DNA from 2 places in the Scopulibacillus cellulosilyticus genome. Region 2 is predicted to be linked to the other one. Evidence: predicted binding sites of a transcription regulator. Region 2 holds the regulator's gene; the other holds the start of a gene.

Region 1 (4,431 bases), on a different contig from region 2:
GGCAGAATTGCAATTTTCAATGTTAAGTCTGAAAGAGGATTAGATACTATTATATGAAAAAAGCTGACTGCAAAAAGTACAGTCAGCTTTCTCATTAATATGCCAAACTAAATAACCCTTTAATATGTGACAAGTAGCGGACATTACTTGCTTCTTTCATTAGGGAAGCCGGAAGCCCTTTAAGCGGTGTAGAGTTGCCGCCGATGATAGCAACAGCGTCTTTACGTCCCAGGCTAGCCAATGTGCCTGAATTAACCGGGTTAAATGTTTCAAATGATTTGTTTTCTAAGTATGCATATAGATTATAGCCGATAAGTTCTCCCATTTGCCAAGCATTCTGTGCAGTAGGCGCATAAGGACGATCGCTATTTGGGCCAAAGGCAACAGCTGCGTCGCCGGCAACAAATACATTTTCATGTGAAACAGATTGAAGATATTCATTAACAGTTGCACGGCCGCGGTTCACTTCAAGGCCTGATTCACCTACTAGAGGAATGCCTTGTACACCGCCTGTCCATACGAATGTATTTGCTTTTATTTTTTGGCCGTCTTTCAGTTCAATGACATTTCCTTTAACACTTGTTACAGGAAGGCCTGTTAAGAATTCTACGCCGCGTGCTTCGAGGCTTGTTTGCGCGCGTTCGATTAAATCATCCGGCAAGACAGGAAGAATTTTCGGACCTGCTTCAACGAGTAATAGTTTTACTTCTTTAGGATCTACCCCGTAACCTTTAGCAAGCTTTGGCATAATATCAACAATTTCACCGACTAATTCAACGCCGGTTAATCCTCCGCCGCCAATTAAGATGGTTGCATCTGCTTCATCTTTTGTTTCTGCGTATTTACGGATTTTATCTTCAATATGATTATATATTCTGTTTGCGTCTTCAGCGGACTTTAATACCATGCTGTTTTCTTCAAGTCCAGGAATACCGAAATAAGCTGTTTGGCTTCCCAGGGCTACGACAAGTGCATCGTATGTTAAAGTCGTATTATCCGATAGTTTTACTTCTTTTTTGTCCACAGAAAATGATTCAACTTTAGCGATTTTAAGATCAATATCTTTTCCTTTGAAAAGCTTCGCCAACGGCAGGGCAACAGCTTGTTCGGACACATTGCCTGCTGCGAGGCGGTGCAATTCAGTAATAATTTGGTGTGTTGGGTACTGATTGACTACCGTTACTTGTGCTTCAGATTTACTTAAATATTTGCGAACATTTAGAGCAGCTAGTACGCCGCCGTAACCAGCGCCTAAAATGACAATTTGTTTTGACATAGTATTATCTCCCGTCTTTACTAATTGAATGTAAGGTGATGTTCAAAAAGTCCGGGAAAAATAGCTGTCGAATTTCTGCGTCAGCTTGTCCCTCCGCTCCTCACGTATTAAAGGCATACGTTCCGGTGCTCGGAGACTGCGCTTCCTTGAACTTCTCGGCTCTTTTTGTCCTCCTTTTTGAAACACACACTATAAGAATAGATTATTTATTATTACGATCTGCAGTAATTTGAAGATAAGCATTAATGAAACGGAAGAGCTTTTGAGCTTGAGGGTCTTTTATCATCCTTAAAAGGCCAAAAAGACCGATGACTTCATTGCTTTCTTCCGCACGATCTTTCGCTTCAATAGCAGTTGCTGCGATACCTTTTACAGTGTCTTTTACAGGGTCAACAATTTCTTGAATTGCGCCTACAGTATCATTTTTTAATACTTCGTCAGTAGCCATTGATTGAGCCATGTCATAAGTCTTAGTTAAAATATTGACGAGTTCAGTCAGCTTTGGAAGCTGCTCAACCAAGGCAGTTAAAGATTCCTGAACTTCAGGTTTTAACAGTTGATCAAGGACATCAAGTTGCTTTGGGTTTGCAGACAAATTTTGCAGTTCTTGTTCAGGTTTTGTCTGAGTAATTGTTTCTGACATATCCGATTCTCCTCTACGATAAGCACAGCTTAAATTTTTGGAAATTTTAGGGGCTTCCAAAGACCTCTTAACCCTTAATGGTTCATATAATCTTGTGAAAGTCTTCACAAGCATCCATAAAAATAATATACCTAATTTTATAAACTATCAATACTCCTGTTTGATTTTACAAGAAAAGGGTCATTAAGTATGAGATTAGTTAGAATTTAAAATGACGCGTTTATTTAAAGGTTGTGAAAAGGCTGTCTATATGATAATTTTGATTTGATAATGGTTATGTTGGGGGGTAAAGGGTATGAATAAGAAAGCATTATTAATGGCGGCTTTTACAATAATCATATGGGGTTCTGCCTTTCCTGCTATTCGGGCAAGCTTAATAGGCGGCTATTCTGCAGGTCATTTAGTGCTTATTCGCTTTCTTATAGCATCGGCAGCGTTTATCCTTTATGCTCTATGGCCAGGAACCGATTTTCGATTACCGAAAATAGAAGATCTTATAAAAATTTTAATTCTGGGATGGATCGGCATTAGTATTTATCATATAGGGGTATCATTCGGCGAACAAACCGTTTCTGCAGGTACAGCCAGTATGTTAATTGCATCGGCACCTGTTTTTACCGCACTAATTGCTGTTCTATTTTTAAAAGAACACTTGGGTCTCTTTGGATGGATAGGTCTTGGCATTGGTTTTATCGGTATTTTTATTATTACTTTGGGAGCGGCCGGCTCAACCTTTGATATCTCAAAGGGCGCTCTTTTTATATTAACAGCCTCTATCGCCACATCGGTTTTCTTTGTTTTTCAGAAACCGCTATTGGCACGTTATAAGCCAATAGAGTTGACGGCTTATTTTACATGGGCAGGTACATTGCCGTTTCTCTTATTCCTTCCCGGCCTCTTTCATGATATTCATCATGCCACAATAGGAGCGAATATATCGGCGTTATATGTCGGCGTTTTCCCGGCAGCTATCGCATACGCTACTTGGGCAATTGCCCTTTCCCTGGGCGAAGCAAGCTCTGTTACAAGCATGATGTATACTGAACCTGTAGTAGCTATTATTATTTCGTGGATTTGGCTTCGCGAGTTTCCAAGCATCCTATCCATTATTGGCGGTGTAATAGCTATTTCAAGCGTTATTGTTGTCAACGGGTTAGGTAAAGAACGCCGCCGTACGCTGAAAAAAAGCGCCTGATTTCTTAGAAAAAAGCTTGTCACCCTTGGGTGACAAGCTTTTTTCAATGATTTAAGAGCGAAAAACAATGATTTAAGAGCGAAAAACAATGATTTAAGAGCGAAAAACAATGATTTAAGAGCGAAAAACAATGATTTAAGAGCGAAAAACAATGATTTAAGAGCGAAAAACAATGATTTAAGAGCGAAAGTCATAGTTTAAGAGCGATTCCAATAATTTAAAAGCACAACTTGCAAAATTTGAGCCTTGAAGTACAGTCCTGTAAAATAATTTACAGAACAAAGATCAGAAAAAGGTGTTCTTAATGCAAAACTTTATTGTGGTAGGAGCAGGGATTCTTGGCGCCTCTGCTGGATATCATCTTGCAAAAGCCGGTGCAAACGTTACGATAGTTGATCGTCAGGATCTTGGACAAGCTACTGACGCTGCCGCAGGGATTGTCTGCCCTTGGCTTTCACAGCGGCGAAATCAAGCATGGTATCAATTAGCAAAAGGCGGGGCGAGGTATTATCCTCAGCTTATTAAGGACCTTGAAGGATGCGGGGAAACCGACACCGGATACGCGCAAGTAGGTGCCATTAGTATTTATCAAGACGAGCGGAAATTGGAAAAGATGGCAGAGCGGGCAGAAAAACGCCGTCAGGATGCACCGGAAATAGGTGAGATTACTCAATTATCTCCTGATGAAACTAGGTCGCTGTTTCCGCTGCTGGCAGAAGGCTACGGCTCTGTACATGTGAGCGGTGCGGCTCGTGTCAATGGACGGGCGCTTCGTCAATCTTTGATTAATGCAGCCAAAAAACATGGAGCCGCATGTATTCATGGAGAGGCTGAAATTGTCTATAAAGATAACGAGGTAACCGGTGTCAAGGCAGGAGGGGAGACATTGTCTGCTGATCAAGTCGTTGTCACTGCAGGTGCTTGGGCGAAAGAGCTGCTTAAGCCGTTGGAAATTAATTTTTTAGTAACGTCACAGAAAGCGCAAATTGTTCATCTTAATTTGCCAAATACTGATACAAGCCAATGGCCTGTTGTTATGCCGCCTAATGATCAGTACCTTCTAGCTTTTGGCGGCGGCCGGATAGTGGCGGGCGCTACACACGAAAATGATGCCGGATTTGATAACCGGGTGACTGCGGGCGGACTGCATGAAATCTTTGATAAAGCTTTTACAATTGCACCCGGTTTGGCTGACAGCACAGTTCTTGAAACAAGAGTAGGCTTCCGTCCATTTACACCCGGGTTCCTGCCTGTAATTGGCGGACTGCCGAACTATAAAGGCATATTAGTTGCCAATGGACTCGGTGCATCAGGTCT
Region 2 (4,431 bases):
TGTATTGATCATCGGCTCAATGGTGATCACCATACCTTCTTTCAAACGAAGCCCTTTACCTTTTAAACCGTAATGAGGGACTTGCGGTTCTTCATGCAAGGTTGGTCCAATACCATGTCCTACAAAATCTCTGACAACACTATAGCCTTTAGGCTCGACAAAAGTTTGAATAGCGTGGCCGATATCCCCTATACGGTTTCCGATAACTGCCTGCTTAATGCCTTCATAAAGGGATGCTTCAGTCACTTCTAACAAATCCTGAGCTTGTTTTGAAACTTCCCCTACAGCGTAAGACCAGGCTGAATCAGCTAAAGCGCCGTTAAGATTAACAACCATATCAATTGTGACAATATCTCCATTTTTCAATGGCGTATCTGTTGGAAAGCCATGGCAAATTTCATCATTGACTGAGGCGCATGTCGCAAATTGATAGCCATTATAGCCTTTTTGCTCAGGCGTTGCGCCATGTTCTGCCAAATACCCTTCAACAAATTCATCAATCTCGTTAGTTGTAACCCCCGGTTTAATCAGTTTCTTAATTTCTTGATGGGTCCTTGCCAGGAGCTCCCCAGCTTCTTTCATTTTAGCTATTTCATTCATTGATTTAAGTTGTATCATCATCATCCCGCCCTTAAAAAATGTTCCTTATACACTATGCATACTTCATATTCACGATACAGTTACTCTTTATACTATCCAAATTTACGGCATAGAAGCAATTAACCCATCAATATCTTAACAAAAAAGAAGCTAAAAAGATAATGACATGTTATTTACTCTTATGAAAACTTGACCGGTGCCAAGCCGTAAAAGTCCTGGATCATTAAAATGCGCCGCAGCATATTCAAAGGCGCAGCCCGCTTTCTTTAACATCAAATGCATATTCCTATAAAAAACGACTGAGCCGTTACATATCCTGGCTCAGCCTTTTTACAGATTGTCTGTATGCAAATTTAGAAATAACTATACTAATCTCATATAAAATAATTAATGGCACAGTCACCATTAAATGTGACATTAACTCCGGCGGTGTAATAATTCCCGCGATCACAAGCAATACAAAATACGCATATTTCCGAATTTTTGTTAAAAACTGAGGTGTAATAATCCCTAACCTGGTTAAAAACATGACGAGCATTGGCATTTCAAATAAAAAACCAAAAGGTAAAGTTAATTGCAGTAAAAACGAAAAATATTCATTAATGCCAATCTCATTTTGTATATGCAATGCTTTACTTAAATTACCCATGAATCCTACGACAAATGGAAACAGTATATAGTACGAAAAGGCGATCCCTATAAGAAATAGAATTAGCGTTACAGGAATATAGGATAATGTGACTTTACGCTCATGCTCGTATAATCCGGGGCTTACAAACGCCCATAGTTGATACATAATAAGAGGCGATACAAGAACAATCCCGATAATGAAAGCAAATTCCATGTAGACATTTAATGGATCAGTGACGCGAAAAGCATTCATAGCAATATCTTGGGCTTGTTCGGAATGTTGCAAATATATAATCACTGGTTTAGCCACTAACATGCCTATGATAAATGTGACAAAAAAGCCAAAAACAACAATCATTAACCGCTTTCTTAGTTCATTTAAGTGATCTACTACACTCATTCGCTTATTTGACATTGCTAACATCCTGCTTTTTATTCTTTTCGTCCTCATCATCTTCCGCTAAACCATTTGTAGCTTTTTTAAACTCCCTGAGCGTTTGTCCTGCTGCCTTGCCTAATTGGGGGAGCTTTTTTGGACCAAAAATAACTAAGGCGACAATAGCGATTAAGATAATGCTGCCTGGTCCTAAGCCCATTGTTATTCACCTCCCTTGTCTATAGGTTCCATTGGATAATTTTTCAATAAGTATACCATAGACTGCAATTCAACAGAAAGATCAATATGATGAATAAGTATGTTGTCCGGTAAAGATAATCTTACCGGTGTAAAATTGAGTATACCACTTATTCCGGTTAATACAAGCCTGTCAGCGACTAACTGCGCCGCACTGGCCGGCACGGTCAGTATGGCGGCTGGAATATTGTTATTATCACCGCCCGCCAAATCATCAAGATGATAAATCGGTGTATCTGCTATTTTCTTGCCAATCTTTGATTCATCAATATCATAAGCCCTGATGATCCTTGTATTATTATTTTTATGAAAGTTGTATTTTAATAATGCCGTCCCTAAGTTACCTACACCTATCAGAATCACTTCAGTCACTTCATCTTGATTTAGGAGCCCTCTTAAAAAGTTTATGAGATGATCGACATCATAACCATAGCCTTTTTTTCCTAATGCACCTAAGTAAGATAAATCCCTTCTGATCGTAGCGGAGTCTATTTGAACCGACTGACTAAATTCCGAAGATGAAATCCGGTTTTTCCCCAATGAATGTAAATGCTGTAATGTACGGTAATATAATGGCAAACGTTTTGCCGTTGCCTGCGGTATTCTTTCTATCATTTATGCACGCCCTCCCGAGAATCACTCTTGTTCTTCTCTCAGATAATCTCCGCTTTTTCCTCCTGTTTTTTTGTTTAAATAAGTCGGACCAATAACCATGCCTTTATCCAACGCTTTACACATATCATAAACTGTTAATGCGGCGGCAGAAGCAGCAGTTAATGCCTCCATTTCAACGCCTGTCGGTCCTTTGGTTTTTACAAATGCCGTAATATGTAAACGGTATGGCGAAGTTTCCCATCTAAAAGTAATATCCACACCGGAAAGTGCCAATGGGTGACACATCGGTATAATCTGTGACGTATTTTTCGCTGCCATAATACCTGCCACTTGAGCAACCGACAGAACATCACCTTTTTTGACTGTTTGGTTAACGATGGCTTTATATATTTCTTCATTAACCTCAACACTTGTGCTTGCTTGAGCGGTACGGACTGTAGATTCCTTATCAGAAACATCAACCATTTTTGCCCGCCCTTGGTCATTAATATGAGTTAAACGATTCATGTTAACCTCCATTGGCAGATTTATTTATATCACTGCATGGGATTATGCTAATTAAATCAGTTTTGCCTTGATCCCCTTAGCTTTAAGCAATAGCTGTATTCATAAAAGAACTGTAACAATATTAAGTTGCTTGTCCTTTCTATTATAAGCTACACTATATAGTGTGTGTTCAAATTTTGAGGTGAAAAATCATGATTCTACTACAAACCAATAAGATTAGTAAATCATATGCTGCTGATCTTATTTTATCTAATATTAGTATAGAAGTGCAATCACAAGAACGCGTTGCCTTAGTTGGCAGAAACGGTTCGGGAAAATCAACTTTATTAAAAATTATTGCTGGTGAACTTTCTCCTGATTCAGGAGATATCATTCTCGGAAAAGATACTGCTGTCGGTTATTTGGCCCAGCATACAAGCCTAGAGTCCGATCGGTCCATCTATGATGAAATGCTGTCGGTTTTCCAGCCGTTAGTGAAGATGGAAAAAGACTTAAGAATGATGGAAGAAAAAATGGCCCAGCCCGAACTGTTTTCCGATGAGCAAAGTTATCAAAAGCTTCTAAAAGACTATGATTCTCTTCAAAACATTTATAAAGAGAAAGGCGGATACTCTTATCAGGCAGATATCCGCAGCGTCTTAAATGGTTTGAATTTTGGCGGCTTTGATGAAAATACGCCGATTACAAATTTATCCGGGGGGCAAAAAACGCGGCTGGCTTTAGGTAAATTGCTGTTAATTAAGCCAGACTTGCTCATTCTTGACGAACCGACTAACCACTTGGATATCAGTACACTCACATGGCTTGAAAATTACCTTCAGCATTATCCGGGGGCCATTCTTATTGTCTCACACGATAGATACTTTCTTGATAAAGTGGTTACGAAGGTTTACGAACTTTCTCAAACAAAAGCACAAAGGTATGTTGGCAACTACACCCAATACCTTGAGAAAAAGGCACAGGAATATGAGAGCAACTTGAAAGCTTATGAAAGGCAGCAAAAGGAAATTGCTAAACTGGAGTCATTTATTCAAAAAAATATAGCCCGCTCCTCAACGACAAAACGTGCGCAAAGCAGGCGTAAACAACTTGAGAAAATTGATAGGATTGAAAAGCCGGCAGACGGAGAAAAATCGGCCAAGTTTTCCTTTGAAATAAAAAAACAGAGCGGCCATGATGTTCTATCAGTTAATCAATTAACAGTTGGTTATAATCCTTCAGAGCCGATTATGAAGAACCTTGGATTCTCAATGACCAGAGGTGAAAGTGTCGCGCTTGTTGGCGAAAATGGTGTTGGCAAGTCAACACTTTTAAAAGCTGTATCCAATGGCAGCACGCGTTTGTCAGGAGAAGTTCATACGGGAAGCAATGTAACAATTGGATACTACGATCAAGAACAAGCTCAGCTAACATCCAACAAAACAGTCCTGGATGAGCTTTGGGAT

The links. The regulator Rex, encoded in region 2, represses fermentation and respiration genes when NADH is low (regulators of the CRP and FNR family bind a similar motif). The targets are predictions, from matches to a motif close to TTGTGAAATATTTCACAA.
Region 1: the regulator Rex is predicted to act here: its motif matches at 2,012-2,029, upstream of ACFQRG_RS02955 (helical membrane plugin domain-containing protein).

The regions. Positions count from the first base shown of each region.
Region 1 covers NZ_JBHTCO010000003.1:107,819-112,249, reverse strand. Annotated here, with positions in the region: gene ACFQRG_RS02965 (hypothetical protein) at 1-43, shown strand, start outside; gene ACFQRG_RS02960 (NAD(P)/FAD-dependent oxidoreductase) at 95-1,276, opposite strand; gene ACFQRG_RS02955 (helical membrane plugin domain-containing protein) at 1,479-1,919, opposite strand; gene ACFQRG_RS02950 (DMT family transporter) at 2,215-3,114, shown strand; gene ACFQRG_RS02945 (NAD(P)/FAD-dependent oxidoreductase) at 3,410-4,431, shown strand, end outside.
Region 2 covers NZ_JBHTCO010000013.1:122,928-127,358, forward strand. Annotated here, with positions in the region: gene map (type I methionyl aminopeptidase) at 1-618, opposite strand, end outside; gene ACFQRG_RS11215 (hypothetical protein) at 751-873, opposite strand; gene tatC (twin-arginine translocase subunit TatC) at 908-1,645, opposite strand; gene ACFQRG_RS11225 (twin-arginine translocase TatA/TatE family subunit) at 1,635-1,826, opposite strand; gene ACFQRG_RS11230 (redox-sensing transcriptional repressor Rex) at 1,829-2,479, opposite strand; gene moaC (cyclic pyranopterin monophosphate synthase MoaC) at 2,501-2,986, opposite strand; gene abc-f (ribosomal protection-like ABC-F family protein) at 3,178-4,431, shown strand, end outside.